4 regions of the Sporosarcina sp. Y1011 genome follow, and region 2 is predicted to be linked to each of the others. Evidence: riboswitches for the same ligand, from Rfam matches in the RefSeq annotation. Region 2 holds a riboswitch; each other region holds the start of a gene.

Region 1 (7,921 bases), on a different contig from region 2:
CCATTATGTTGGGTGGAACTTACGCAATGGTCCAGTCCTTCCATGATTACGATGACAAGGAGTTTATAGTACTTCTCGACGCTATTCAAAACCCTTTCACTTCACTTATATTAACAAAAGCTTCCCCCTTCGGCTACAATATCGAATATACCAAGGATGAAGATAAAATTGAAAGTTTGCTTGATTTTCTCCAAGACTATAAAATCCGGAAATTGAAGCCGGAAGATATTAGACTTGAGGACAATATCGAAGAGTACAGCATTATGTTACAAGATGAAGACGGTAACGAAATTACAATTATCCTAAATGAAAATTTAATCATCCAAAACTCTTTACTGTATTACGAAGTCGTTGACGGACCACTAGATGTTGACTGGTTAGTTCAGTTATTTATAAAATAGGTAATTTGCAAGGACAAGAAACCTGAAATTTTCTTGTCCTTTTTTTGTTGACTTGCTTATCGTTTTTAATACAATTGTATATTACTCGTTGAATGTTTCAGCTATCGTATATACTTGTTAATAGGCATTAAAAAAGGAGTGTATTTCCGTGATGGAATTTAAAAGTATCGATGATCAAGTCATTCAGAAATATCAGCAGGATGAACAGCTGATGATCAGGTTATTTGTGCAATGGTGTTCAAATAACGACTTAAATCCACATGTACTGTATGGCAAAGCTTATCCAGAGCAACAAGAAAACGAAACGATGAAAAAAATAATAGAAGAAGCAAAATTTGAAGAAGAAATAGACATTGATAATGAAACAATGCTCGATGTATTGCAGCTTTTCGGCAATGATGAACTTGCTTTTATCGTAACCGATGAAATTCAACGGCTTTCAAAGTAACGCTTTCATCTTTCTGAAAGTTAGGAAAAGATAGACTCACTCTTTTATTATTATCAATTCTCCTATATACTAATATTTAGTTCGGCATCCGTAATAAAAGGGAGTGATTCGATTGGTTAAAAGTATGCCGCTGCGTTCAGAAGTACCGAAAGAAGAAACGTGGAATTTAGAGGATCTTTTTAAAACTGAAGAAGCATATAACAATGCAATAATCGAGTTAGAAAAGAACGTTGAAGTATACGTTAAACAATTCAAAGGAAATATTAAGAACGCCGCTTCTGTAAATGAAGCGCTCAAAGGCTTTGCAGCAATTTACGAACAAATTGTTCCTGTCGGTACGTATACAAGTTTATCGTTCAGTACGGATCAGACAGATGATGAAGCACAAATGCGTTCAAGTAAATTCGGTTCTACTGCGGCAAAAATGAACAGTAAACTTTCCTTCATTGACAGCGAACTTTCCCTCTTACCTGTCGATGTATTAGAAAATGCAATGCAACAATCTGATGTGTTCAAAAATTATTTGGAGAAATTAATCCGTAAAAAGAAGTACCAATTGCATCCTGAGGTTGAGAAAACATTGGCTGCTTATTCATCGACATTCAACGCTCCTTACGGCTTGTATAATACAACGAAAATGGTCGACATGTCGTTTGACGATTTTGAAGTCGAAGGAGAAAAGTATCCATTAAGCTATGTATCGTTCGAAGGTGACTGGGAAGCAGAAGCAGACACGGACAAGCGCCGCGCTGCGTTTGACGCATTTTCTACAAAATTAAAAGACTATCAGCATACGACAGCAAAAACGTACGATATGCATCTGCAAACAGAAAAAACAACATCCGATTTACGCGGCTATGACACGATTTTCGACTACTTATTATTCAATCATGAAGTTGATAAATCCATGTATGACCGTCAAATTGACTTGATCACGAATGAACTTGCACCTCATATGCGTAAATATGCAAACCTTCTGCAAAAAGCCCACGGACTTGATAAAATGACATTTGCTGATTTGAAAGTTCCGCTTGATCCGACTTATGAGCCGAAAATAACAGTTCAGGAATCGAAGAAATATATAGATGACGCTCTTGCAATCATGGGCGAAGACTATGTTAACATGGTGGATCGTTCGTATAAAGAGCGATGGATAGATTTTGCTCAGAACAAAGGTAAATCGACGGGTGCTTTTTGTTCGAGCCCCTACGGTAACCACCCATATATTCTTATTTCATGGACCGGTAGCATGGAAGACGTATTTGTACTAGCCCATGAACTTGGTCATGCAGGCCATTTCTATAATGCGAACCGTGAGCAGAATGTATTCAATGCTCGTCCATCCATGTACTTCATCGAGGCCCCTTCAACGATGAATGAAATGCTTGTTGCGAATCATTTGTTAAAAAACTCGGATGATCCCAAATTCAAACGTTGGGTCATTTCATCCATTGTTTCACGCACATACTATCATAATTTCGTGACACACTTACTGGAAGCGGCATCCCAGCGGAAAGTGTATGAACGCATCGATGCAGGTGGTAGTGTCAATGCGGGTGTCTTAAATAACTTTAAACGCGGAGTCCTTGAAGAGTTCTGGGGGGACGCTGTAGAAATTAATGAAGGTGCCGAACTAACATGGATGCGCCAGCCCCACTATTACATGGGATTGTATCCATACACATATAGTGCTGGACTTACGATTTCCACACAAGTGTCTAAACGTATTTTGAAAGAAGGTCAACCCGCTGTCGATGAATGGCTGGATGTCCTCAAAGCGGGCGGTACAAAATCACCTGCTGAACTCTCAAAAATGGCTGGTGTGGATATTACAACAGAACAACCATTACGTGACACAATTGCGTACATCGGTGATTTGATTGATGAACTCATCGTTTTGACGCAAGAAATCGAAGCAAATGAAAATGCCAATGTCTCACAATAAATTCGAAAAAGCTGACGAAACCGTAATGGTCTCGCCAGCTTTTTGCTATCTATTTTGAAATTCTTACTTCATCCACTCGGGTTTACCAAAACCTTCAAAATCCGAATCTATCACTTTTTCAAATTCTGCTGACTCTACGATTTCAATAATATCTTTAGCAAATTGTTTATCGGTATTTTCCGTTTTTACTGCAACAACGTTTCTGTAAATATCAAGCATATCTTCCAGAACCAACGCATCCAATAAATTCATGCTTGCAGCAAGTGCAAAGTTTCCAGGAACAGCTGCTAAATCAGTGCCATCTAGGGAGCGTGGAAGCTGTCCCGCTTCGATAGGTTGAAATACCAAGTTCTTCTTGTTCAATGTGATATCCTTTTCGGATACTTTTAATACTTCTGCATCAGGATCGAATTCAATTAGACCCACGTCTTGTAACACTAATAGAGCACGAGCCCCATTGACAGGATCGTTTGGAATGGCAATTTTTGCGCCTTCCTCAATTTCTTCAATCGACTTGAATTTATTGGAAAATATCCCCATTGGAGCTGTTGGAACGATAATCAGTGGTGACAATTCCGCTTTAGTTTCTTTCACAACATTCTCTAAGTAAGTCGTGTTTTGGAACAAGTTTGCATCAATATCGCCACTTGCTAGTGAGTTGTTCGGCTGAATATAATCGCTGAACTCCACTAATTCCACTTTATATCCTTTTTCTTCAAGGCCAGGAATAATCGCCTTTTTCAACATATCGCTGTACGGTCCTGCAGTCGAACCAAGCTTCAATGATTTATCATCAGATGCTTCTTCTTTACCACCACAAGCGGCAAGCACTGTTCCAAGTATAAGGACTACTACAACAAATAGAAATTTTTTCATATTTTTTTCTCTCCCTATCATCTTTTATCAACAACTTTTGAAATACGATCTCCTGCAAATTGAATTAGTTGTACAAAAATTATTAATATCACGACAGTAACAACCATAATCGTATTGTCGTAACGATAATAACCGAATCGAATTGCTAAATCCCCGATTCCTCCACCGCCGACAACGCCTGCCATCGCCGAATAGGCGACTAAACTAATGACTGTCATTGTCACGCCTTGAATAATACTTGTCTTCGCTTCCGGCAGTAGCACATCTTTGATAATCATCCATGGCGTCGCACCAACCGCGATTGCAGCTTCAATGACGCCTTTATCAATTTCACGTAGCGAAGTCTGCACGATTCTAGCAAAAAATGGGATCGCAGCAGCAGATAACGAAACGCTCGCTGCGCCAGGACCAATCGGAGTTCCTACTATTAAAATAGTCAATGGGATCAGCGCGACTAGTAAAATAATGAACGGAACAGAACGAACCATATTGACGATAAAACCGAGAACTGAATTCAATGCCCTGTTCTCTAAAAACAGTCCTTTTTCCGTGGTGAACAATAGGATTCCTAACGGCAATCCAATAACCAGCGCAATGACAAGAGAAATACCTATCATATAAAGCGTCTCACCAAATGCTTTCGTAATATCAGGCATTAACTCTATAACATGTTGAATATCAATTCCCATATTCAATAACCTCCACTTGGGCAGCCCGCGATGACATATAGGCAATGGCCTTTTCTATTTCGTCATCTTTCCCTTTAAGTTCCATTAAAAAAGTACCTAGAGGCATTTCTTGAATATATTCAATCGAGCCATGAAGGAAATTACCTTGTACCCTAAATTGCTGGACCATATCTGAGATAATTCCCTCGCCCGCCACATCCCCTTTAAACATAACTTTAACGAGTTGTCCCGTACACCTACTCAATATTGCTGATGGAACATCAAATGATACGACACTACTGATAAATTCCTTGGTTAATGTTTCTTGAGGGTTTGAAAAGATATCATATACTTGTCCTTCTTCAATCACTTTGCCGTTTTGCATAATCGCCATTCGATCGCAAACTTCCTTCACTACATTCATCTCATGTGTAATAAGAACAATCGTAATACGCAATTCCTTATTGATTTTTTTCAAAAGCCGTAAGATTGATAGCGTTGTATTCGGATCGAGTGCGGAAGTTGCTTCATCACAAAGCAAAACGGATGGGTTATTCGCGAGCGCACGAGCAATGCCCACTCTCTGCTTTTGGCCACCACTTAACTGTGCAGGATAGACGTCACGCTTATCAGAAAGTCCGACCATTTCAAGCAACTCTGTCACCCGTGTATTTATTTTATCGGGAGATGTTTTTGCAGCTCGTAATGCAAATGCAATATTTTCAAATACAGTCTTTTGGCTGATTAAATAAAAGTGCTGAAAAATCATTCCGATTTTCAAACGCGCCAGACGAAGTTTATTTCCTTTTAGATTCATCAGATTTAAACCGTCGACTAAAATTGTTCCACTCGTTGGTTTCTCCAATAAGTTGAGGCATCTGATAAGTGAACTTTTCCCTGCGCCCGAGTAACCGACGATTCCGAAAATTTCTCCTGTGTTAATGTCTAACGACACATTGTCAACGCCGGTAACAACTCTTTCTTTAGTTGTATATACTTTCGACACGTTTTGTATTTGTATCATGAAAATCTCCTCTTTCTCTAAATGGAAGTATGAAATCTCTGGATGCCTGACCATATAAAAATGCTTCTTTCATAATAAGAAAGAAGCACCGAAAAAGGTTTCAGCTCATCTTTCAGAATGAAGTTCACTCTGTAGGAGTTAGCACCTACCTTGCTTTACACAAGGGGTTGCTGGACGTCATCGGGCCTATCCCTCAGTCTCTCTTGATAAGTACCATTATATTATTGTTTTGATAATATACTATTTATATTAATCATTTCTAATTAATTTGTCAACCTATCATCATGCCATCCTTTTCGGAAGTATTGTCAATTAAGCTTCAATCCATGTATACTAACCTTAAAATAATAGTTTTTACTATATAGAAAACGGGGTTATTAAATGGCACTATCAAATCGATTAAAAAACTTACCGCCGCACTTTTTCGCGTCACTTGTACGAAATGTTGAAGAAGCTCTTTCGGAAGGACGAGACGTTATTAACTTGGGGCGTGGTAACCCCGATCAACCTACTCCACCTCACATTGTAAAAGCACTTCAAGAAGCGGTTGAAGATCCAGCAACACATGGGTACTCCCCGTTCAGAGGTACGCCCGAATTAAAACAGGCGGTTGCCGACTTTTATAAGCGAGAATACGATGTTCAAATTGACCCGACAACAGAAGTCGCAATTCTATTCGGTACAAAACCCGGCTTGGTTGAGTTACCGCTTGCCATAATGAACGAAGGTGAATTACTTTTGCTTCCGGATCCTGGATATCCCGATTATTTATCAAGTGTAAGCTTGGCAAACATTAAATATGATTTAATGCCATTGGTAGCTGAGAATGATTTTTTACCTGATTATAATGCCTTAACGGAAGAACAAAAAAAACAAGCAAAATTAATGTATCTGAACTACCCGAATAATCCAACCAGCGCATCTGCCAATATACCTTTTTTCGAAGAAACTGTTGCTTTGGCGAAAGCCAATGATATTGCAATCCTTCACGACTTCGCTTATGGCGGAATTGGTTTTGACGGCGTTAAGCCTGTCAGTTTCCTCCAGGCGGAAGGTGCGAAAGACGTTGGTATTGAAACGTACACGTTGTCAAAGACTTATAACATGGCCGGTTGGCGGGTCGGCTTCGCTATCGGTAATGCCGATATCATAGAAGCAATCAACTTATTACAAGACCATCTATTCATTGATATTTTCCCGGCTGTTCAGCGCGCGGCTGCGGCTGCGTTAACAGGAAGTCAAGATTGTGTAGATGAACTCGTATCCCTCTACGAAGGTCGCAGAAATGTCCTAATTGCCGAATGTAGACGAATCGGTTGGGACGTCGTTGCCCCAACAGCTTCTTTCTTCGCTTGGTTGCCTGTTCCAAAAGGATATACAAGTGAGTCTTTAACCAATTTACTATTGGAAAAAGCGGACATTGCCGTTGCACCCGGACACGCCTTCGGAAAACATGGCGAAGGTTATGTACGCGTAGGCTTATTAGTAGAAGAAGATCGTATAGTTGAAGCTATTGCAAGGATTGAAAAACTCGGTCTATTTTCTTAAGAATTATTGTGCATGTTGCAATATAGAATACTTATAACTTCGCTTGCGCTTAGGAATGGCTTTGGCTGTCCCTGAAAGATGCCTATGCACAGTTTCTACACCGTATTCACTATTTCCACTCATCTAATTACCATAGTAAGGGATCAAAACTTGTGTAGTTTTAATCCCTTACTTTTTTTATGTTGATTCATATTAAAAATTAATGTTATCCGGGTCTGGACCAACTCGATGATTCTCATTCAAACTATCGATGCGTGCCATATCTTCTGCCGTTAACTTGAAATCGAACACGGTAGCGTTTTCGGCAATGCGATGTTCTTTCGTCGATTTCGGAATTGTGATAACGCCATTTTGTAAGTCCCAGCGTAAAATGACTTGGGCTATGGATTTACCATATTTATCGGCAATTTCTTGAAGTTCCGTATTATCGAGCAACCCTCCCTGCATAAGTGGAGACCATGCTTCCAATTGAATATCATGTTGCCGGCAAAATGCATGCAGTTCTTTTTGTGTCAAACGTGGATGATATTCCACTTGGTTTAGCATCGGGTTAATTTCCGCATTCTTCATCAAATCTTCCAGGTGATGAATCTGGAAGTTACTTACACCGATTGCTTTAACCCGACCTTCCTTATAAAGGGTTTCCATTGCGCGCCATGCTTCTTTATATTTACCAGCTACTGGCCAATGAATAAGGTATAAATCCAAATAATCTACACCTAGTTTAGTTAAGCTTTCTTCATAAGCTGCGATTGTCGTTTCGTACCCCAACTCTGAATTCCAGACTTTTGATGTGATGAATAGATCTTCTCTTGCAACTCCAGATTCCGCCATAGCTTGACGAACACCTTGTCCCACGCCGACTTCATTGCGATAAATCGCGGCTGTATCGATACTGCGATAACCATGTGTAATCGCAGTTTTCACTGCATTCACCAGTTCTTGTCCCTCTTTAACTTTAAATACCCCAAGACCCAACCAAGGCATTTTCACGTCATTTTGCAATGTTGT
Region 2 (7,921 bases):
CGTTGAAGAAGGAATCTTTCTCCGAAGGAATGGGAGAGACCCTAAACTACTACCTGCAATTTCAGGAGTATTCAAATGAGGCGACTGAGTCTTATTTGAAACAAATGAATATGCCTACGCGAGCAGAACTTGCGGATGTTGCATCTCTCGTCATTAATTTAGAAGGCAAAGTTGACAATCTTGAAGATAAATTCGAAGAAGAATTAGGTAAACTAGATGCGACAAAAGAAATTAGTCAGTTAAGAAGGTCTGTCCTAAACTTGGAGAGAAAACTGGATAAAGTTCTTGAGGTGCTTGAAGGTATAGAGAAAGAAAAAACGGTGGTCGCACCGAAAGAGTTGAAAAAGTAATAGTAGATTTGTTCAATTTAAGGGGTAAAAAATAGAGTGATGGGAAGTGTGTGGGGATATGACTATACAAATAAAAGAAGTAACTGAAAAAAGTACGATTGGCAAACCACTTGCGGGGAAAGTGGTAGTTGTAACTGGGGGTTCACGCGGAATTGGTGCTACAATCGCTAAAGTATTAGCTGAAAATGGCGCATCTGTTGCGATTAATTACCAATCTAGAATTGATAGTGCAGAAGCAGTTGTGAAGGAAATTGAAGAACAAGGTGGAATTTCTTGTGCAATTCAGTCTGACGTTTCTAAAGCGGACGATGTAAAGAATTTCATGGCTGAAGTTATCAATCGTTTTGGGAAGATTGATATTCTCGTGAATAATGCAGGTATTACAAGAGACCGTACATTCCGTAAGCTTTCTAATGAGGAATGGAATGAAGTAATCGATGTCAATCTAAACAGTGTTTTCTATACAACATCGGAAGTTATTAATCATATGCTGGAGCAAAAGTCTGGACGAATCATTAACATAAGCTCAATCATCGGACAGGCTGGCGGATTCGGTCAATCAAACTATGCGGCATCAAAAGCGGGATTGATTGGTTTAACGAAATCACTGGCATTGGAAACAGCTAGAAGTGGAATTACTGTCAATGCTGTTTGTCCTGGATTTATCGAAACGGAAATGGTTGGAGAAATGCCTGAAAATGTAAAAGAGGGTATTATTGCAAAAATTCCAATGCAACGTTTGGGCCAAACAGAAGAAATTGCAGAAGCTGTATTGTTCCTTACACAAGCTAAGTATATTACGGGGCAAACAATCAATGTGAATGGCGGATTATACATGTAATAACCTACCATTTTTTACTTATGGAAAGGGTCTTCTGCAAGGAAGCCCTTATAAATGATTGAATTTTGATAGGAGGAAAAAAATGGGTTATTCTAGTATGAAAGATGCTGACAAATGGATGGATACAATGCCTGATGATATGAAGGTAGGTTTTGAACGAATTCAACGGATGACGTCGGTACTGACAAATGAGCCGGAACCAAAAGTCGGTCAAACACCTAAAGAAGTTATCTGGACAAAGAATAAAGCGAAACTATATCGCTATCAATCAACAGTCAAGAAAACAAATAGCGTCCCTATTTTAATGGTTTATGCATTGATCAATAAACCTTATATATTGGATTTAACACCTGGCAATAGTCTAATCGAACATCTTACAAACAAAGGCCACGACGTTTATTTACTGGATTGGGGTACTGCGGGTTATGAAGATCGATATATGAAATTAGATGATTATATCTTAGATTATATTCCGCGCGCTGTTAAGAAAGTATTGAAAACGTCGGATGCCAAGGAAATCAGTTTGCTCGGTTATTGTATGGGTGGGACGATGACTTCTATTTTTACGGCACTCCATCCTACACTGCCAATTCGTAATTTAATCTTCATGACGAGCCCTTTTGATTTTTCGGATGCAGGTTTATATACGAGTTGGTTAGACAAACGTCATTTTAACTTGAATAAACTAGTTGACACACTTGGTTTGATTCCTCATGATATGATTGATTTTGGTAACAAGCTGTTAAATCCGATAGCCAATTTTTATGGTCCTTATATCAGTCTGGCGGATCGCGCGGATAATGAGGAATTCGTTAACAATTGGAAGTTGATGCAGAAATGGTTGAATGACGGAATTCCATTTCCAGGTGAAGCCTATAGGCAATGGATTGGTGAGTTTTATCAAGAGAATAAATTAATTAATGATGAACTCTATATTAGAGGACAGAAAGTGGAGTTAAGCAAGATTACGGCAAATGTATTAAATATTGCCGGAAAGCATGATGTCATCGCTTCTCCTAACCAAGTAGAACCACTAAACGCTAAAATCTCAAGTAGAGATAAGACTTTCCATCTGACCGATACAGGTCACGTTTCAGTTGTTGCTGGTCGAAGAGCCATTAACAATACATTTCCGTTGATTGAAGAATGGTTAACAAAACACTCTTCATAATAATATAATACGAGTGAAAGCTGCTAACATGATTATATTATTGTGTTAGCAGCTTTTATTTTTTTGAAGTCAGAAAAATAAAAATGATAAGGAAAAGAATATTCGCATTTTACGAAAAAGTCCTTGACTGATACGAGTTATAACGATAGGATAATCATAGTTAGTGAAACTGAATATTGAATTCTTATCGAGAGAAGTCGAGGGACTGGCCCAATGACGCTTCAGCAACCAGCCATAATATGGTCAGGTGCTAATTCCAGCAGGAGAGAAATGTCCTGAGAGATGAAGAAGAACGAATTTTAAATCGTTAAGTCTTCTTTTCATGGAAGGCTTTTTTTGTATTAAAGGGGGATTGGGTGGAATGGGCTTACTGGAAGAACTGCAGACAAAGATATTGATTGCGGATGGGGCTATGGGGACGCTGCTCTATTCATATGGGATTGAGTACTGTAACGAAGAGCTTAATCTACAGAAACCGGAGATTGTGGAGAAAATTCACTTAGATTATATTACGGCTGGGTCAGATATTATTCAGACCAACACATACGGAGCCAATCTGCTTAAGCTGGAGCGTTATGGTTTAGAAAATCAAGTAAAAGAAATTAATGAAGCAGCAATTCAAATTGCAAAAAGAGCTGCTGCACCAGGTGGACAGTTTGTACTTGGTACGATAGGCGGTATCCGTGGGATTCGTAAAAGTGATGCGACGGTTGAAGAAATAATAAAAATGATTGATCAGCAAGCCAATTACTTATTGGCAGGGGATCCGGACGGGTTACTCCTAGAAACCTATTATGATTTTGAAGAACTTGTTGCTACTGTAAAGCATTTACGCAAACTAACAAATACGCCAATTATTGCCCAAGTATCAATGCATGATCCAGGCATTTTGCAAAATGGAATGCTACTTAACGAAGCGTTTCATCAGCTTGAAGCACTGGGTGCGGACATAGTAGGAGTCAATTGCCGACTGGGACCACATCATACGATTCAAGCTTTCGAACAAGTAACACTTCCTGAAAAAGCATTTCTTTCCGCTTCTCCAAACGCTAGTTTAATGGATGTTGAGGATGGACGGATTGTCTACGAATCAGAAGCTGATTATTTTGGGAGAGCTGCATTGCGTCTCCGGGAAGAGGGCGTGCGCTTAATTGGTGGATGCTGTGGAACGACGACAAAGCACATTGAGGCTGCGAAAAAATACATTGGAAATCTAGCGCCAATCTCGGAAAAAATAGTGACTCCTAGAAAGCCGATTGTAATTCGAGAGGCAGAACCGCAAAAAACAAAGCCGCTTCATGTGAAAGTAAAGACAGAAAGAACAATAATTGTAGAGTTGGATACACCACGTCATTTAGACATTACTGGATTCATTGAAGGTGCTAAGGCGTTAAATGCAGCAGGCATAGACTCTCTCACAATGGCAGATAATTCATTAGCCTCCCCACGCATTAGCAATTTGGCGATGGGATCGATGTTGAAACTGGAGCACCAGATTAGCCCGCTTGTTCATATTACATGTCGGGACCGCAATCTAATCGGGCTCCAATCTCACTTAATGGGACTGGATGCACTTGGATTGCATGAAGTATTGGCGATAACCGGTGATCCTACGAAAATAGGCGATTTCCCAGGAGCTTCAAGTGTATATGATGTGTCTAGTATGGAATTCATTCAACTAATTAAACAGTTGAATGAGGGCATTTCATTCTCAGGTAAACCTCTCCGCAAGAAAGCGAATTTCTCTGTTGCTGCAGCGTTTAATCCGAATGTCCGTGTACTGGATCGTGCAGTAAAACGCTTAGAGAAGAAGATTGAATCAGGTGCAGATTATTTTATCTCACAACCTGTATTTACAAAAGAAAAAATCATAGAAATTCACGAGCAGACAAAGCATTTACCTACACCCATTTTCATCGGTATTATGCCACTCACAAGCATCAGAAGTTCGGAATTTCTGCATAACGAGGTACCTGGAATTAAGCTCTCAGAAGATGCACTTGAAAGAATGCGTGCGTGTGGAGATGACAAAAACAGAGCGACTGCAGAAGGTATTCAAATAGCGAAGGAACTCATAGCTACAGCGGCAGAATTATTTAATGGAATTTACATTATCACGCCTTTCCTCAGATATGATACGTCACTTGAATTGATTCATTATATTAAAGAAATAGATGCACAGAAAGAGAGAGATCACAGTTATGTCTAAGAGTTTACTTGAGAAAGAACTTCAAAAAAGGATATTAATTATTGATGGTGCAATGGGAACGATGATTCAAAATGCGGACCTTTCTCCGGAAGAATTCGGCGGAGAAGAATATGATGGATGTAATGAATATTTAAATATCGTAAACCCAGAAGTTATTGAAAACATACATCGTGGATATTTAGAGGCAGGTGCTGATATTATTTCTACGAATACGTTTGGTGGAACGCCAGTTGTATTGAATGATTATAATCTGGGAGACCAAGCGCATGAGATTAACTTTCGTGCAGCTCAATTTGCAAAAAAATGTACTGCTGAATTCTCGACAAGTGAATGGCCTCGATTTGTAGCAGGAGCAATTGGGCCGACGACAAAAACACTTTCTGTAACAGGTGGTATTACATTTGATGAGCTGAAACATGACTTTTTTGTCCAAGCGAAGGCATTGATTGACGGTGGAAGTGACTTAATACTATTAGAAACAAGTCAAGATATGCTGAATGTAAAGGCTGCTACACTTGGTATTAAAGATGCATTTGAAGTAACTGGAAAAGAACTTCCCATAATGATTTCAGGAACAATTGAACCAATGGGTACGACGCTAGCTGGACAAAGTATAGAGGCTTTCTATATTTCCATTGAGCATGTGAAACCACTTTCTGTAGGTTTAAACTGTGCAACGGGTCCTGAATTCATGCGAGATCATATCCGTTCACTATCAGAAATATCTGACGGCTATGTCAGTTGTTATCCCAATGCAGGATTACCCGATGAAGAAGGACATTACCATGAGTCACCAGAATCACTTTCTCAAAAGCTAAGAGGCTTTGCAGAAAAAGGTTGGTTAAACTTGGTAGGCGGATGTTGTGGAACGACTCCTGCTCATATTAAAGCTTTGCGAGAAGCGGTAAAAGATTTGGCTCCACGTAAACCGGCGGATGAAAGTCATGGTCATGTTATATCTGGAATTGAGCCGCTACAATATGATGAATCGATGCGTCCTTTATTAATCGGAGAACGTACAAATGTCATTGGTTCCCGGAAATTTAAACGACTTATTATAGAAGGAAAGTTTGAAGAAGCATCTGAAATTGCACGCGCTCAAGTAAAAAGTGGGGCACATGTCATTGACATTTGTCTTGCGAACCCGGATCGCGATGAGTTGGAGGACATGGCACAATTCATGAAGGAAGTTGTGAAAAAAGTGAAGGTCCCTCTCGTTATTGACTCAACTGACGAAAAGGTTATTGAAGAAGCGTTAAAGTATTCACAAGGTAAAACAATTATTAATTCCATCAACCTAGAAGACGGAGAAGAACGATTTGATGCCGTGATGCCTCTTGTGAAAAAGTATGGTGCAGCTGTAGTAGTAGGGACGATCGATGAAATTGGAATGGGCGTTACACGCGAACGAAAGCTTGCAATCGCAGAGCGTTCATATGATTTACTTGTGAATAAGTGGGGGTTAGCGCCGGAAGATATTATTTTCGATCCGCTCGTATTCCCAGTAGGAACAGGGGATCAACAATATATTGGTGCTGCAGTAGAGTCAATAGAAGGTATTCGTTTGATAAAAGAAAAAATGCCCAGATGTTTAACGACACTAGGTGTAAGTAATGTATCGTTTGGACTTCCGCCGGTTGGACGTGAAGTATTGAATGCCGTTTATTTATACCACTGTACACAAGCAGGTCTTGATTATGCGATTGTGAATACTGAGAAACTAGAACGATTTGCTTCTATTCCTGATCAGGAAATTGCTATGGCGAACGAGCTTTTATTCACAACAACGGATCAAACACTCGCTGATTTCACAGATTTTTACCGTGGTAAGAAAAAAGAAAAAACAGAAGATGATATTCCTAAAACGGTTCCTGATCGTCTGGCTTATTATATTATTGAAGGAACAAAAGAAGGGCTTATCCCTGACTTGGAAGCAGCCCTTCAAATGTATGATACCCCGCTTGATATTATCAACGGACCACTGATGAAAGGGATGGCCGAGGTAGGTCGGTTGTTCAATGAAAATAAGCTCATTGTTGCTGAAGTACTTCAAAGTGCAGGCGTTATGAAAGCTTCAGTAGGCTACTTAGAAGGTTTCATGGAGAAAAAAGAAGATGATTCTGGTAAGGGGAAAATCGTACTTGCCACTGTCAAAGGCGACGTTCATGATATTGGGAAAAACTTGGTTGAGATCATACTGAGTAACAACGGCTACAAAGTGATCGATGTCGGTATTAAGGTGACACCCGCTACACTGATTGATGTCATTCGTAAAGAAAAGCCAGATATGATAGGTTTGTCTGGCTTACTCGTTAAATCCGCACATCAAATGGTTATTACAGCGCAAGATTTCAAAGAAGCGGGTATCGATGTACCGATACTAGTAGGTGGAGCAGCGCTGTCTCGTCGTTTCACGGAAACGAAGATTTCAGCTGAATATGATGGGCCCGTGTTATATGCAAAAGATGCGATGCAAGGACTTGACCTAGCGAATCGATTACAAAATGAGGAAGATAAAGAGCTTTTGTTAGAGGAACTTGTTATTTCAGCAGAGAAGCGTATTATATCCGAGGCAACTCGTGCATCTAAACAGGCGGTTGCTGTTTTGGAGAGGCCTGTGAAAACGGTTCGAGAAGATGTACAAGTTTACATACCGAAAGATCTTCGTCGTCATGTGATGAAAGATTATTCAGTTGCTCACCTTCATCCTTATGTAAATATGCGCACATTGATTGGCCATCATTTGGGTCTAAAAGGATATAATGATAAATTAATCGAACGAGGAGATGAGCGTGCAAGTGGGCTCCATGAACTAGTAACTGGCTACTTACGATCGGATCTATTAAAACCTCGGGGCATGTATCAATTTTTCCCTGCGCAATCAGATGGAGATGATGTAATTATTTATGATCCTGCAGACGCTAAAACAGAGATCGAACGCTTCACATTCCCACGCCAATCTGCAGAACCTTTCCTATGTCTAGCAGATTACTTAAGAACAGTGGATAGTGGGGAGATGGACTATGTTGCGTTCATGCAAGTTACGGCAGGTCATGGCGTGCGTGCGGAAGCGACTAGACTAAAAGAACAAGGAAAGTTCTTAGAAAGCCATGCATTCCAGGCGACTGCCCTTGAACTAGCAGAAGGGTATGCTGAACGGATTCACCAAGAAATTCGAGATCAGTGGGGTTTTTCAGATGCAACGGACTTTACAATGCGAGATCGTTTCGCTGCCAAATACCAAGGGCAACGTTTCTCCTTCGGTTATCCGGCTTGTCCAAATCTAGATGATCAAGCTAAGCTATTTGGTTTGATAAAACCCGAGGATATTGGCGTAGAACTAACAGAAG
Region 3 (7,921 bases), on a different contig from region 2:
ACAGGAGGGGGATTTATGGACGCCACAATTATTATTGATTCTTTGCCATCTCTGCTAAAAGCGACATTAATGACTATTCTCTTGGCGGCAATATCAATTGTTATCGCACTCATTATTGGGTTTTTCACTGCAATCATACGAATCGTAAAAGTTAGGATTTTGAATGGAATAGCAAGCACATACATTTCCATTATAAGAGGAACACCGCTGTTGGTACAAATATTTGTTATTTACTATGGTTTGCCTCAAATAGGAATTACCCTAGACCCAATTTCTTCCGGGATATTGGCTTTAAGTTTAAACGCTGGGGCTTACTTGTCTGAGTCTTTCCGGGCATCCATACTTGCCGTTGATAATGGGCAGATGGAAGCAGCTATGTCCATGGGAATGACTTATTCACAGGCATTAAAAAGAATAATCTTACCACAGAGTATGCGCATAGCAATTCCAACTTTGTCAAATACATTTATCGTGCTCATTAAGGATACATCACTGGTTTCGGTCATAACGGTAACAGAACTATTACAAATGTCGAGTTTAATAATAGCTAAAACGTTTGAGCCATTAACAATCTATTTAACGGCCGCAGCAATTTATTGGGTATTAATCACTTTCTTTACAACACTTTTAAATAGACTTGAAATTAAGACTTCTAAATACTTGGTTCGGTAAAAAATAGAATTGAAAATATGAATGTGGGGTGGTAAACCATGAGTACTATTCAAATTACTAATTTGAAAAAGAGCTTTGGATTAAATGAAGTATTGCAAGGAATCGATTTGACAATTGAAAAGAGCGAAGTGGTCGTATTAATGGGTCCGAGCGGTTCTGGAAAATCAACTTTGCTACGGTGCCTCACCTTTTTAGAAGAACCTACAGCTGGTGTTATTCAAATTGGTGAATTTCAAGTGCTTGCAGGTGGGAAATTAGAACGTAAACGAAAAAAAAACATTCGAGAGTTAAGAAAAAAGACTGGATTTGTCTTCCAATCGTTTAATCTATTTCCCCATAAAACTGCAATTGAAAATGTCATGGAAGGGCCTATTGTCATTCATGGGACTAAACGAAATGAAGCAAAAAAGTTGGCTGAAGCCCTTCTAATAAAAGTTGGACTGGGTGATCGTTGCAACCACTATCCAGCGCAACTCTCGGGCGGACAACAGCAAAGAGTAGCAATTGCTAGGTCGCTCGCTTTAAATCCGCTTGTCATGCTATTTGACGAACCCACCTCCGCTCTTGACCCCGAGCTTGTACGAGAGGTACTGCAAGTAATTAAAGATCTGGCTTCTGAAGGAATGACAATGGTGATTGTGACACATGAAATGAATTTTGCCAAAGATGTAGCTGACAGGGTTGTATTTATGGATGATGGTTTAATTATTGAACAAGGAACATCCACAGAAATATTTCAAATGCCAAAAGAGGAAAGAACGAAAAAGTTCTTGTTGAATGTCGAATAACTATAAGGGCACCTTTTATGACACATTGGTCGTAAAAGGTGTTTTTTTGTTGTTATAATTAATTTTCGTTGTTTCGTTCATACATTGCCTCCGCGGAATATCTGAATGATAAAGATCGTGATAAAGTTGTAAATAATGGGATTACGCTCGGTGATTGTAGGAGTTTAGATGAAGATGCGGGGTTATTCTTGATGAGGGAACACCCACAAGAAATCTTTGTATACCCTAAAGATCAAGGAACGCAAAAGTTTTTAAAGCAAGTCTAACCAAAGGATTTCACATATTCTATCTAACGATTTTCCCTTGGTGTAACGACTCTTATTTAATTAATAATGAAATATAATTGAATTTTGTTTCAAACTGATTCATTATTAATATTAGACCGTCTTTTGGTGATCACTGGATAGAGGTTACTAATAAGAAATTAGTTCTACAAAGGATGTTTGTTCATGCAAGAAGACAATATTACGAGAATAAATTTAGATGGAAAAGAATTAATTCTTATTGGAACAGCCCACGTTTCAAAGCAAAGTGCAGATCAGGTAAAAGAAGTAATCGACAGAGAGAGACCTGATTCGGTTTGTATTGAATTGGATGAACAACGTTATCAATCTATCATGGAAGGAAGCAAGTGGAAGGAGACAGATATTTTTAAGGTAATAAAAGAAAAGAAAGCATCTTTACTTTTAATGAATCTGGCAATTTCCTCCTTTCAAAACCGTTTAGCAAAACAATTTAATATAAAGCCTGGGCAGGAAATGATTCAGGGGATTAAATCGGCAAAAGAAGTTGGTGCGGATCTTGTGCTCGCCGATCGTAATATTCAAATAACGTTCTCCAGAATTTGGGGCAACATCGGTTTCATGGGGAAAAGTCAACTTCTCACGTCGGTCGTCTATAGTATATTCAGTAAAGAAAACATTTCCGAAGAAGACCTAGAAAAAATGAAATCAAAAGACACTTTAAATGCAGTACTGAACGATTTCACAGAAACTTTTCCGAAACTAAAGGAGCCTTTAATTGATGAACGTGATCAGTATTTAGCACAGAAAATTAAAGATGCACCGGGGAAAAAAGTAGTGGCTGTTTTAGGGGCAGCACATATTCCAGGGATTACCAAGGAAATTCATAATGAGCATGATTTACAAGCATTATCGCAAACGCCCGTCAAATCAAAACTACCTAAAATTATTGGATGGGCAATTCCAGTGCTCCTTCTTTCTATAATTGCATATACTTTTATTTCAAATCCTTCCGCGGGTTTTGACCAAGCGCTAAGTTGGATATTGTGGACGGGTAGTCTTTCGGCAATTGGTGCGGCTGCGGCACTTGGACATCCACTAGCCATTTTGGCTGCCTTTGTTTCGGCTCCAATAACAACCCTACATCCATTGATTGCAGCGGGGTGGGTATCCGGAATTGTTCAGGCATTTTTCCGTAGACCAAGCGTTGGCGATTTCGAAAGATTATCTGAAGATGTATTTTCGATTAAAGGTTTTTGGGCAAATAGGGTAACACGAGTCTTATTAGTTGTCGTCCTCACAAACCTAGGAGGTACATTAGGTACCTTTATAGGTGGGGCTGATGTCATACGTGTATTCTTTGAGAACTTTAAATGAAAAATAGATAGCTTTTTTGTTATCGACACAAGAAGGATATTTAAAACCAATTAAACCAATAGACTTTAATTTATTATCTGATAAGTCATTGACAATGTCTTTTTCATAATGTAATATTGGTCTCAACTTAATAGTTCATATCTTATCCAGAGAGGTTGAGGGACTGGCCCAATGAAACCTCGGCAACAGACTGTTTAGTACTGTGCCAATTCCATTAAACGAAAGTTTAGAAGATAAGAAGAGAAATTTTTTGTTCGATTAATTAACCTCTTCTTGCACTATTAAGAAGTGGTTTTTTATTTTCCACGTAATAGAATACATGCTAATTAGACAACTAAAGGCATCTTTTAATCGATTATTTGTATCGGTTTAGAAGTTGTCTTTTTTTGTAAATTAAATAGAGAAAATGGAGGAGAAAATAATGACAGAATCTACAAATATCGTTTGGCACGAATCAGAGGTAACAAAAGACAATCGCCAAGAAGCTAAGGGGCATAAAAGTGCAATTCTATGGTTTACAGGACTTTCAGGATCAGGAAAGTCGACGATTTCAGTAGCGTTAGAAACAGCGTTACATAAAAAAGGTATTCATACCTATCGGTTGGATGGGGATAATGTTCGGCATGGTTTAAATAAGAATTTAGGGTTTAGTCCAGATGACCGAACTGAAAATATTCGTAGAATCGGTGAAGTTTCAAAACTAATGATTGATGCAGGATTGTTCACGTTAACAGCGTTCATTTCTCCATACAAGGAAGATCGGGATCAAGTGCGCGACCTCGTCGAACCAAATGAATTTATCGAAGTTTACGTGAAGGCTAGTTTAGAAACATGTGAAGAACGCGATACAAAGGGACTCTACAAGAAAGCCAGATTGGGAGAGTTGAAAAATTTCACAGGAATCGATGCTCCTTATGACGTACCTGTTGACCCAGAAATCACTATTGATACAAATAAGCTAAGCGTTGAAGAATCCGTTAAAGTCATCGTAAATTATTTAAACGAAAATAAATATATCTGAAAAAACCAATAGACATGTAACTTCTTGGTGTTGTAGGAATAGAATACCTTTAAACCGACTTGACACATAGGAATAATAAAGATATTGTTAATTTCAATCATAAGTAGAACGGGAATTCTAATTGAACGTAAAATTCCGAACATATGAACAATAGATGGCTTTAACCATTGAATGGTTAACTTCGTCTTAAAAAGAGAAGTTACATCATTAATTTTATGAGGGGAGAAGTTTCTATGGTGAAACTGACGTATGACACATGGTTTAAACCTACTGAAACGTTTAACATTGACGACGAGTCAAAGGGTGCTTTAAATGTTTTGAGATGGGCTTATGACGAATATGATGCTGATCTTGTCTATGCATGTAGCTTTGGTGTAGAAGGAATTGTGATGCTTGATTTGATTTCGAAAACAAAACCAACTGCAAAAGTGGTGTTTTTGGATACAGGGCTTCATTTTCAAGAAACGTATACTCTCATCGATGACATCAAAACCCGTTATCCACAGCTCGATATAGAAATGAAAAAGCCAGCTTTAACGGTTGAAGAACAGGCCGATGCGCATGGAGAAAAACTATGGGAAAGACAACCAGATCGTTGTTGCCATATGAGGAAAGTTGTTCCACTTCGAGAGGCACTAAGCAATGCGACTGCTTGGTTATCTGGGCTTCGACGAGAACAATCACCGTCTAGAAGTCTAACCGAATTTGTGAATAAAGATGAAACGTTCCAATCAGTTAAAGTTTGCCCATTGATTCATTGGACGTGGACCGATATTTGGGATTATGTTGATAAATATAAATTGCCCTATAATCCCCTTCATGACCAAGGATTTCCTAGTATCGGTTGCGTACCCTGTACGTCTCCAAGTGATACAACGTCAGGCTCAAGGTCTGGCCGGTGGGCAAATCAAATGAAAACTGAGTGTGGATTACACCAAAAAATCAACTTAAATGGAGGAAATTAATATGAGCTTGAGTCAACCGCACGGTGGTACATTAATTAATCGTTGGAATCCAGATTTTCAATTGGAAGGGTTAACTGAAACAGTTGAATTAGATGAGATTGCTAGCAGTGATCTAGACTTGATTGGTACTGGGGCGTATAGCCCTATAAGTGGATTCCTAACAGAAGCAGACTACAATTCTGTCGTCCATACGATGAGGTTAACAACGGGTGAGCCTTGGACCATTCCAATTACATTGCCTACGACAGAAAAGAATGCGGAAAAAATTACGATTGGCAACTTTGTGAAATTAGTGAGAGACGAAATCGTTTACGGTGTACTCGAAGTAACTGATATTTTCACGCCCGATAAGGAAGTAGAGGCTGAATTGGTCTATCAAACGACGGACCGTGAGCATCCAGGTGTGAAGAAATTGTTTGAACGTCCGAATGTCTATCTTGGTGGAACGATAACGCTGATTCAACGGAGACCATTGAATGAGTTTTCGGAATATCTGTTTGACCCGATTGAAACAAGACAAAAGTTCCAAGATCTTGGCTGGAAAACAGTAGTTGGTTTCCAAACAAGAAATCCGGTTCACAGAGCACATGAATATATTCAAAAGACAGCTTTGGAGATTGTAGATGGTTTATTTTTAAACCCGCTTGTTGGTGAAACGAAATCCGATGATATTCCTGCAGATGTGCGCTTGGAAAGCTATGAAGTTTTACTAGAAAACTATTATGCGAAAGAGCATGTGTTTTTAGGTGTATTTACAGCGGCAATGCGTTATGCCGGACCAAGGGAAGCCGTTTTCCATGCGATGGTACGCAAGAATTTCGGTTGTACACACTTCATAGTCGGTCGTGATCATGCGGGGGTTGGTAATTATTACGGTACGTATGACGCTCAGAAAATCTTTAGTAATTTTACGCTAGGGGAGCTCGGAATTACGTTATTATTTTTTGAACATAGCTTTTATTGCAGTAAATGCGACAGTATGGCAACACCTAAAACATGTCCGCATGATGCCAGTCACCATGTAATCTTGTCTGGTACGAAAGTGAGAGAAATGCTCCGAAATGGAGAGAAGCTGCCAACGACATTTAGTAGACCCGAAGTAATCGATGTATTAATTGCAGGAATGCAAAAAGAAAAGATTCATTCATAACGTCAATTTTATTTTAGAACTAAGCGGTGAGAGGAGAGATAAGAATGGGAAAAGTATTTATAGTAGGAGCTGGACCTGGAGATGTTGATTTAATCACCGTTAAAGGGCTGAAATGTATTCAACAAGCTGATGTTATCTTGTATGATCGCTTAATAAATAAAGAGCTTCTTACTTATGCAAAACCGGGAGCGGACTTGATATATTGCGGGAAATTACCAAACTACCATGCAATGATCCAGGAAACGATTAATCACTTTTTAGTGAAATATGCGAAGCAAGGAAAAATCGTCACACGATTAAAGGGTGGAGATCCATTCGTGTTCGGAAGAGGTGCTGAAGAAGCAGAAGTTCTTGCGGACAATGGAATCCCATTTGAGGTGGTTCCAGGAATTACTGCTGGGATTGCAGCACCTGCTTATGCGGGTATCCCAGTGACACATCGCGAGTTAAGTTCGAGTTTTGCAATTGTAACAGGTCATATGCGTGCTGGAAAGAGCGACTCGATTCACTGGGAAAGTCTTGCGGTCGGAATTGATACCCTTGCGATTTATATGGGTGTCGGAAACTTGCCTTATATTTGTGAGCAACTGACAAAGTATGGTCGACCTGAAAGTACGCCAGTAGCTCTTGTTCATTGGGGAACAACGGAAGCGCAATATACGATTACGGGCACACTCTCTACTATCGTCGAGATTGCTAGGCAGTCCGAAATTGAAAATCCAAGCATGATTATTGTCGGCGAAGTAGTGAAGCTGCGTGAGAAGATTCAGTGGTTTGAACAAACCGGATTGAACCAAAAAATGATTAAAGAAGTTTCTGCATACTAACAATTTAACTTCATTCAGCAGGTGGGGAAACCCTTACCAAATGAAGTTAAGCCTGTGGCGATGTTACAAATTTTGATGGTAAATAATTGAGCAATCTAAAGTCGGAATTTGGAGGCAAATACATTGAGGCGTATTTGATAAGGGGGGATTAGCATGCAGGCAGTCTTATATGTTGCCCACGGTAGTCGGATTAAAGCAGGTGTCGAAGAAGCCATTCAGTTTATACAGAGCAGTCAAGCAATGATTGATGTTCCGATTCAGGAAATTTGTTTTTTAGAGCTTGCGGTACCAAGTGTGGATGAAGGTATTACGAATTGCGTGGAACGCGGAGCCACTAGAATCGCTGTTATTCCTATACTTTTATTAACCGCAGCGCATGCAAATGAAGATATTCCCTTTGAAATTGAAGTGGGGAAAATCATGTATCCCGATATCGAATTTACATACGGAAAAGCATTGGGCATTCATCCGAAAATTATTGACAGCTTATTTGATCGAGTTAAAGAACAAAATGTAGCGATTACAGAAGATGCACAGGTGCTGCTCGTAGGCAGAGGAAGCAGTGATCCGGCAGTTAAGCATGATTTAAATGAAATTGCACAGCTTCTTGCCGACAAGTATTCGTTTAACAAAGTAAATGTCTGTTTTCTTTACGGGGCGGAACCTCATTTCGATGAAGCATTACTGCAGATACAGGAAGCAGCGCAAAAGCAAGTTTTCATTATTCCTTACTTATTATTTACAGGTATTTTAATGAATGGCATTGAAAAAAAGATTTCGGAACAGGCTACTGCTGGTCAGCAGCTTATTCTATGTGAAAATCTAGGTTATCACAAATATGTCCAGGATGTACTTGTAGAACGGGTGTATGAGTTACTT
Region 4 (7,921 bases), on a different contig from region 2:
AAATTGAAAAGAGATTACGCGAGGAATGCAATATCCCGGTATTCCACGATGATCAGCATGGTACTGCTATCGTCGTCGCCGCAGGATTAATTAATGCTATGAAAGTCGTCAAAAAAAATATGGCAACTCTTAGAATAGCTGTAAATGGAGCTGGTGCCGCCGGGATTGCAATTGTAAAACACCTGCTGAACATTGGTTTTGAACAAATTGTCATCTGTGATTCAAAAGGCATTATTTACACCGGCCGTCCTGAAGGCATGAATCCGACTAAAGACGAAATTGCACAAATTACAAACCCAGACGGTCTACAGGGGTCTTTACAAACCGCTATGACAGGTGCTGATGTCTTTATTGGCGTTTCTGCTGCTAATATTTTATCAAAAGATGATATCGACTGCATGAACACAGATCCAATTATCTTTGCTTTAGCTAATCCCGACCCTGAAATTGCACCTGCTTTAGCGAAGGAATTAGGGGTACGTATTATGGCAACAGGTAGATCCGATTTTGCAAATCAAGTGAATAATGTGCTTGCATTTCCAGGTATTTTCCGAGGCGCTCTAGATGTGCGTGCAACTGAAATCAACGAAAGCATGAAGCTTGCAGCTACTTTTGCCATTGCTTCTGTCATTGACGATTCCGATTTGCATGAAGACTATATTGTTCCTGATCCTTTTGATGAACGCGTTGTAAAAGCGGTCACAGAAGCTGTGAGTAAAGCGGCAATAGAATCAGGGGCTTCTGCCCTTTCTCTCGCTGTCCATTAAATAGAACCAGTATAAAAACGTCGTAAAAAAGGGATATCTCCCTTTTTTCGACGTTTTTTTCAACTTTCCACATTTTTCTTCATTTCAATTTGGAGACTGCCGTCCGTTTGTACTTCTGCAAAGAAAACGTGTTCAACTTTACCAACACCCTGCTTTTTTTATTGTTCGTACAAGCACTCTTCCGTCAGATTCAGCTCTCTTAAATTCCTTGTAGCAATTTTCCCTTCTGCAATTAGTTCAGTCGGAATATATTTGGGAGCAGGAGCGTTAGCATTTACGTCTTTTTTTGTAGCCCCCGTAATTCCACTTTCTTTAAGACACTTAACTGTCCATTTGCTTCAAGAAGCGCATAATGGACGTTTGTATATGTAAAAATATTTTGTTCACGCAACATCATCGTTAAATCATTTAAATGCAGACGTAATTTCTTCATTGACTCTTCAACGAGTTTTCCTTCATATATGACAATAGTCGGCTGATCATCTAGTATTATTCGTGATTTCTTAGATTTAAATGCAATATAACTCATTAGCATTGTCAAAAATGCCCACCAAATCATTGAGATTACCCCATATAAAAATGGCGTTCTGGATTCTCCTGCTATATCCGCTGCAATTGACCCAATTGTAATACCGGTAACATAATGGAAAAAAGTTAGCTGAGAAATTTGCTTTTTCCCTAAAAACCGGGCAAGTATAAGAAGGACTAGAAATGCAGACGTTGTCCTAATAATCATTTCCAAAAATCCACTTCTAAAAATTTATCCAAAACCACACCTCCACTATAGAGGAAGTGTTCCATTATTACCTATCGCCTATACATGTAAGTATCTTGAAGTTTAATTATTAAAAAGAGAGCACATCCAATAGCCATGTGAAATGACTGTTGGACAGCTCTCTCTATATCAATTACCATGCTTGAATTCAAATCAAGTGAGCGTCACCTGTTCATTCAGTATTTTCCTCTTTTTCTTCCTGCTTGTGATTTAACATGAAACGTGTCGAATTTTGTTCCTGTCCGCTCAGTACTTTAGGAACGCGCGAAGTTGTCGTATTATAGCTGCCTTCTATTTTTCTTGTTAAAAAGGATGTTCGCTCGTAAAGGGCAGAGCGGAGATTATCCAGTTGTCTAACTACCTTCTCCAACAATCCCTCTTGGTTGTCCAACCTTATGATTACATCCTTTTGAACGTTCTTATGCTGCGAAAATTGGTGAGATAATTGCTGTTGCTGATTCATCTGCTCATTTATTTTAAAGAGTACTTCCTCGTTTGCAGATGTAATTATTTCAATGCGCTTTATAATTTCTTGATTTGATTGACTTATCCCCTTTACTTGCACATTACAATCCTGATTCAAATTTCTCAGGTTCCAAAACCTCTCAAGAAGCACTTGATTCTTATCTTCTAATTTCGAAAACGAATTTTGTGCCCCCTTCTCAAAATTTTCCCGGCGGATATCATTTTCTTTTAATTCCGATAGTTGATCATGAATTGATATCATTCGATTTGATTGTGCTTTACTTTGTCGTTTCAGTAAGTTCTCCATCATATTAAACCGGCGGTTGGTTGTTTCGGTCGCTTCCTTCTGTTCTTTCATCCATTCCGCTAAAGGGTCTAATTTGAAGTGTTCTTGATTTTGGTTTTTAATGTCCTCATTATTTTTAAAGACATTCGGATGCCCTTTTTCATTGATAAACAACCCCACACTTTTTCCCCCTTTGTCGTATTATCTTATGCACTATACGATAAAAAGGTCATTAAACAGTTATTCCCACACATAAGGCGTTTCTTGATAGACATAATAATTAAGCCAATTTGAGAAAAGCAAATGAGTATGTGAGCGCCATGTGTTCAAAGGTTCTTTAGTGGGATCATCATTCGGAAAATAGTTTTGTGGTATCTCAATGTCTACCCCTCTTTTAAGGTCACGTGCATATTCCTCCGCAAGTGTATCCGCGTCATATTCCAAATGACCTGTAACCATAATATGTTTGTTGTCTTTGGAAAGGACTATAAAAGCTCCTGCATCTTCAGACTTGGCGAGTAGAAGTAAACGAGGGTCATTTTCAATTTCTTCTATTGAGACAGACGTATAGCGTGAATGCGGCGCTCTGAATTCATCATTAAAGCCTCGTGAAAGATTGATGGTAGGATCGGATAAACGATGTGTAAAAACGCCTGAGCATTTTTTCGGCAATTCAAATTTCCCGATTCCATAATGATGATAAAGAGCTGCTTGAGCACCCCAACAAATATGTAAAACTGATGTTACATTTAATTTTGACCATTCCATAATTGCCGTTAATTCTTTCCAGTAGTTAACATCTTCAAATTCCAAATGCTCAATGGGTGCACCGGTAATGATCAAGCCATCGAAACGGCGATGTTTCACTTGTTCAAATGTCGCATAGTATGCATCTAGATGTGTTTTACTAACATTTTTCGAATCATGTGTTGCTGTATTCAAAAATGTAACATTTACTTGCAACGGTGTATTTCCCAGCAATCGTAGAAGCTGTAACTCAGTTCTTTCTTTCTCAGGCATTAAATTTAGAATTGCAATAGTCATAGGACGTATATCTTGAGATGTTGCACGTTCTTCATCCATCACGAATATTTTTTCCTTCTTCAATAGTTCTACTGCCGGTAATTGTTTCGGTATATTGATTGGCATTTGTCGTCTCCCCTTTTCGATTTTATATGTATGATTTTTTAAATAGCGGTAGGCTCCTGCAACTCGATGCAATTCATCTTGAAAACCTTATAACTTCCTACCTTTTTAAAATATAAAAAACCCTTTTTTCTGTAGGATAAGAAAAGAGGGTTCTTTTTAGGCTCTAAGCTCTTATCTCTCAAGAATTGATCTTGTTGGAGGTAGCACCTTCCTGACTAGGTCAGAGGTTGCTGAAGCTTCACAGGGCCAATTCCCTCTGCTTCTCTTGATAAGAATATTTAATTAACTTCCATTATACTACTTAACTTACTATTGTAAAAGGTCTTTTTCTATTGCAAAAATTTTCATCGGATAAATCCCTCTTATAAAGCCACCTTAACAAAGTACTTATTGAAATGAAAGGAGCTGTTACAATGGGGAGAGATGACAACAAAACTGGCGGGAACAATGCGCGTTCGTTACCGCAGACACCGAAAAACCAAAAAATAAAACCTGGTGACATGAGTGAAGAAATTGCTCGAGAGTTTGCTGAACTGAGTTCCCTGAAACCAAAGCGTGAACGCATGAATCCAAATGAAAAGAAAAGAAAATGAGTAACCTAAACAAAAAACTGTAAGTAAAACGATGAACCCTCGCGCCAGCGTCATGCTGACGCGGGAGTTTATTTATACTCAGTCTGCTTTCTGCGCTTGCTTTAAATCTGCCTTCATCCCCTATAATCGCTCGGGATGCTGCCTTCCTTTTCTACTTCCACATTCCATGCAACAATTGTTGTACTGTCTCGTACATTTTGTCTTTCAATTTCCTTTAACAACTGTGAAATACCTTCATCAAGTTTTTTCATTCAGCTCAGCAACAAGATTTAATGGATTCGAAAAAGGTTCGCCTGGGCATTCCACCAAACCGTCAGTCGTCAAAAAAATAAGGTTGTTCCCTTTTCTCAATTCTCTTGTTCCTGAAGTGTAGCATGGTACTGCTTGCTCAAACGTATTCACCTGACCAATCCACTCGAAGAATTGCCTTTGGTTGAGTTGAAATTGGTTCAGCGCAATCAGATCCGGATGCAATACGTATACTAGGCAATCTCCAACGGAAAACCACCATACATAATTAGCTTTCCTCACTACGATAAGACAAGCCGTTTCTCCTGTGACACACCTGCATTTGTCCAAAAACTTCTCGGATTGAAAAATTTCAAGGAGCTTCACTTCCAAATATTTAAAATCCAGAAAACCCTTTATGTTTATAATCTCTACAAAATCACTTTTAAACTGTTCAAGTGTATCAATGACAAGTTTCGCACTTTCGGCACTTTTATGTGCATCCAAAATAGCCGCGAATTCCCAATCCTCATTTTGCCAAATAACAAAGCCATCCTCATTCTTGGTTTGTCCCGCTGAAGAATTACCTCCAAAACGACCAACTGCCATACGATTAACCCACCGAACATCCCGTTCATCGATAAAGTCCTTTTCACTTCCAACCCAAGAGTGATTATTCATGAACGCTCGACCAATCGATATGGCCTCACTTCATAACCCTCATAGGCAATCGTCACTTTATTCAAGGCATCCTTCACTCTAGAAACGAATTGCGGGCGTTTTATCCAGTCTTCTACTTGTTCTTTATCAAAGTCAACAAATTGTACGTCAATCGTTTCAGGAGGCTGCGCAGCCGTCACACCAGAAATGACTCTCCCACGGAAAACTATACAGATGATGCCCGCCGTGATATTTTGATAAACGCCGACCATGTCACCGATTTCAGCGTAGTTGCCTGTTTCTTCTAGCACTTCCCGTTTAACCGCTTCTTTTAACGTTTCACCTGGCTCGACTCGTCCACCCGGCATTTCATATGTATCATTTCGGTGATTGTTCCGTACAAGCAATACCTGTCCTTCCTCATTTACAATGTAACCACTAACAGCAACAATCTGTTTAGATTGCCCATAATCCCCTGTTGAAGTGAAAAACTCTTCATTTGATGAGGTATATAACGAACCGAATGTTTTTCGATGTCTTTGCGCTTGTGAATGCATTTTAGAAGCTCGGATGGCGGCATCCACCGTTTCATAATGTGCTCTGCTATCGTATGACCATAATGCCATAATCTCCGTCAGTTCTTCATTAACCCACCGTCCAACCAGCTGCGCCCCATGCGTCAGCTGATTCGGTAGCAAATAGGTGTGGAAAAACTGTGTAAACGTTTCGTACATCGGCGGTTCTATCTTGTACGTTTTTCTGCGATACAGCATATAATGATTCTCCCTTAAACAAATACATATTTAACGAGCATTTTTCAATAACCGAATTAGACCCAATGTGAAAACAGAAAAGAGTATTAAAGTGAATTTAGGGTCAATGATAGGTCTAAACCTAACTTTTTCCGAATCTATTTCATAGACCCCTAGAGGTCGGATGGCAATACGCCCCCCACCTCCTTCTCCTTGGCCTACCGAAGAATTTCCAGTTTCTTCCGAATAACCCCCTCCCCCGCCAACGATATAATTGAGCTTTGCTACAGGAAGAACTTTTTTGTTTTTAAATTCAACCGGTTCACCGAAAACCAACGATACGTCCCGCTGCCGTCTAAATTTTTCAAATATCCTTCCAACTGGTGATTGGTATACAGCAGTTTTTTCAGCGTCCATTTCTCTCCTACTCTCTTAAGTTTTCGTCATTACTGGGATTCCGTTTTAATATTGAAATTCAACTCTTACAGTAGCGTTAATCGTGATTTGTCCTTGTTCAATCGGAGTTGCCACTGCCATTTCCTTCGCTGAAAAAGAACGATATAAGATGGGTTCTGCTTTTAATTCTTCTACAATTTTAATTGGCTGAGGGTCAAGTTGCAGCTGCATTGTCGCAGCAATGGTTTGCGCTTTAACGAGAGCATTTTTCAATGCTAGGCTCAATGCTTCTTGATAATGAAGTTGTTCATCTTCAACAGTGAACTGAATGTTTGAAACCCTGTTAGCCCCGTTTTGAACAGCCACGTCTATCACATTTCCAACTTGATCAATATCTGAAATTTTTACAGTGATTGCATTTGTCACTTCGTATCCTCTAAATATTTGTTCACCTTCAATATAGTCATATTCAGGAAGTATATTATACGAAACTGTTTGTATATTTTTCCTTGCAATTCCTAATTTTAATAATGATTCAATGACTTGATTCATCAAATAAGCATTTTCTTGCTGTGCATGGCTAAGTTGTTTAGCTTCTGTAATTACTTCCAATTGAATTTGAGCTGTATCCGGGGCAACTGAAAGACTCCCAATCCCTGTAACAGTCATAACGCGATGTTGCCGTCGACTCATTTGTTGTGCATACGGATAATACATTTGCCTCCACCTTTCCTGAGCATCATTATGCTTCTTTAGATAGTATGCTAATTGCTTGGAAAAGATAATTGAAGTAGTACTAAACAGAGAAACGAAACCTAACTTCTAACGGAGATGCATCCATTTTTCGAGAACTTCAAAAACATCTGCATTGGATTTCTTACCAAATATTATAATGATTATAATAACCTAGAAAATGGATGTTTAATTTCCGACAGGTTCTTTACTTCTATTCCCGTGCATACCTTATCTACACAAAATTGCTTAATTATTTCTCGGGCAATAATCTAGATAATCTTCTCGAATTCCTTATTTTTACATTCCATCCCATCCATATGCGACTTCACACAACTTCTTATCATCAATTTCAATTTCTCCGTGAACGATTTTCTTTCCACCTAACGCTTCATAGAATAGGCAAGCCGGGTTCTCTTCTATCGCCCATATGAGCATTGAATTAAAATTATTATATTTCAAATCTTCCACAACCGCCTGAAAAAGTAATCGCCCAATCCCTTGTCCTTGGTATTCTATCAAGAGATAAATTGCATATAATTCCCCTGTATATGCTTCATATTTCCCGGTACGTTCTTTTCCACCTGTAGAAAATCCTATGACTTGACCATTTTCATTTTCTGCTATGTATACGTGATTCTCTGTTATCTCCTTTTTCCAAATCAGCTCACGCTTCTCGTAGGAAAGGCTTTTTAAAAAAGTGTCCGGTACAATTCCTTTGTATGTCGTTCTCCAAATATCCACATGTACTTTTGCAATTCCTTTTGCATCTTCTACCTTTGCTTTTCGAATTAATATCTTACTCACTCCTTTCATTGTTGTAAGAAGACCTGGCAATGGTTTAGCTAAGTATATTTCTCTCTCGCTTTAAAAAGTTATTCCCCACTAATTTTACATATATTAGCTACTTTTAAAATCAGTTATGTCGGTCCATCCATATGCGATTTCAATCAACTTTTTACCCCCCATTTCAATTTCTTTGGTATCAATTTCTTTTCCGCCTAGTGCCTCATAAAATTGGCATGCTGGATTTTCTTTTATGACCCATATGAGCATTGAATTCAAATTATTTCTCTTTAAATCATCTACTACCAATTTAACCAGTGATCTACCAAGCC

Evidence for each region. Region 2 has a riboswitch for S-adenosylmethionine ahead of AC25Y5_RS10465 (bifunctional homocysteine S-methyltransferase/methylenetetrahydrofolate reductase). Riboswitches for the same ligand answer to the same signal wherever they lie in the genome.
Region 1: it holds a riboswitch for S-adenosylmethionine, as region 2 does, so the genes downstream of both, AC25Y5_RS00910 (methionine ABC transporter ATP-binding protein) here and AC25Y5_RS10465 (bifunctional homocysteine S-methyltransferase/methylenetetrahydrofolate reductase) in region 2, are expected to answer to the same signal.
Region 3: it holds a riboswitch for S-adenosylmethionine, as region 2 does, so the genes downstream of both, cysC (adenylyl-sulfate kinase) here and AC25Y5_RS10465 (bifunctional homocysteine S-methyltransferase/methylenetetrahydrofolate reductase) in region 2, are expected to answer to the same signal.
Region 4: it holds a riboswitch for S-adenosylmethionine, as region 2 does, so the genes downstream of both, metA (homoserine O-acetyltransferase MetA) here and AC25Y5_RS10465 (bifunctional homocysteine S-methyltransferase/methylenetetrahydrofolate reductase) in region 2, are expected to answer to the same signal.

Annotation. Positions count from the first base shown of each region.
Region 1 is NZ_JBYHFP010000001.1:171,554-179,474, reverse strand. Features, by position in the region: gene AC25Y5_RS00935 (hypothetical protein) at 1-401, shown strand, start outside; gene AC25Y5_RS00930 (hypothetical protein) at 553-849, shown strand; gene pepF (oligoendopeptidase F) at 974-2,794, shown strand; gene AC25Y5_RS00920 (MetQ/NlpA family ABC transporter substrate-binding protein) at 2,858-3,670, opposite strand; gene AC25Y5_RS00915 (methionine ABC transporter permease) at 3,688-4,359, opposite strand; gene AC25Y5_RS00910 (methionine ABC transporter ATP-binding protein) at 4,349-5,362, opposite strand; SAM riboswitch class I at 5,465-5,575, opposite strand; gene AC25Y5_RS00905 (aminotransferase class I/II-fold pyridoxal phosphate-dependent enzyme) at 5,744-6,910, shown strand; gene AC25Y5_RS00900 (aldo/keto reductase) at 7,103-7,921, opposite strand, start outside.
Region 2 is NZ_JBYHFP010000007.1:12,935-20,855, reverse strand. Features, by position in the region: gene AC25Y5_RS10480 (polyhydroxyalkanoate biosynthesis repressor PhaR) at 1-350, shown strand, start outside; gene fabG (3-oxoacyl-[acyl-carrier-protein] reductase) at 409-1,191, shown strand; gene phaC (class III poly(R)-hydroxyalkanoic acid synthase subunit PhaC) at 1,274-2,362, shown strand; SAM riboswitch class I at 2,544-2,651, shown strand; gene AC25Y5_RS10465 (bifunctional homocysteine S-methyltransferase/methylenetetrahydrofolate reductase) at 2,724-4,571, shown strand; gene metH (methionine synthase) at 4,564-7,921, shown strand, end outside.
Region 3 is NZ_JBYHFP010000006.1:172,662-180,582, forward strand. Features, by position in the region: gene AC25Y5_RS10050 (amino acid ABC transporter permease) at 16-672, shown strand; gene AC25Y5_RS10055 (amino acid ABC transporter ATP-binding protein) at 711-1,460, shown strand; gene AC25Y5_RS10060 (TraB/GumN family protein) at 1,910-3,079, shown strand; SAM riboswitch class I at 3,219-3,319, shown strand; gene cysC (adenylyl-sulfate kinase) at 3,501-4,100, shown strand; gene AC25Y5_RS10070 (phosphoadenylyl-sulfate reductase) at 4,334-5,065, shown strand; gene sat (sulfate adenylyltransferase) at 5,067-6,215, shown strand; gene cobA (uroporphyrinogen-III C-methyltransferase) at 6,260-7,042, shown strand; gene AC25Y5_RS10085 (sirohydrochlorin chelatase) at 7,196-7,921, shown strand, end outside.
Region 4 is NZ_JBYHFP010000001.1:127,219-135,139, reverse strand. Features, by position in the region: gene AC25Y5_RS00690 (NAD(P)-dependent malic enzyme) at 1-767, shown strand, start outside; gene AC25Y5_RS00685 (DUF421 domain-containing protein) at 1,042-1,503, opposite strand; gene AC25Y5_RS00680 (hypothetical protein) at 1,715-2,473, opposite strand; gene metA (homoserine O-acetyltransferase MetA) at 2,534-3,442, opposite strand; SAM riboswitch class I at 3,611-3,717, opposite strand; gene AC25Y5_RS00670 (hypothetical protein) at 3,856-4,035, shown strand; gene AC25Y5_RS00665 (PP2C family serine/threonine-protein phosphatase) at 4,273-4,944, opposite strand; gene AC25Y5_RS00660 (NUDIX domain-containing protein) at 4,941-5,696, opposite strand; gene AC25Y5_RS00655 (spore germination protein GerW family protein) at 5,727-6,092, opposite strand; gene AC25Y5_RS00650 (SIMPL domain-containing protein) at 6,138-6,788, opposite strand; gene AC25Y5_RS00645 (N-acetyltransferase family protein) at 7,104-7,610, opposite strand; gene AC25Y5_RS00640 (N-acetyltransferase family protein) at 7,704-7,921, opposite strand, start outside.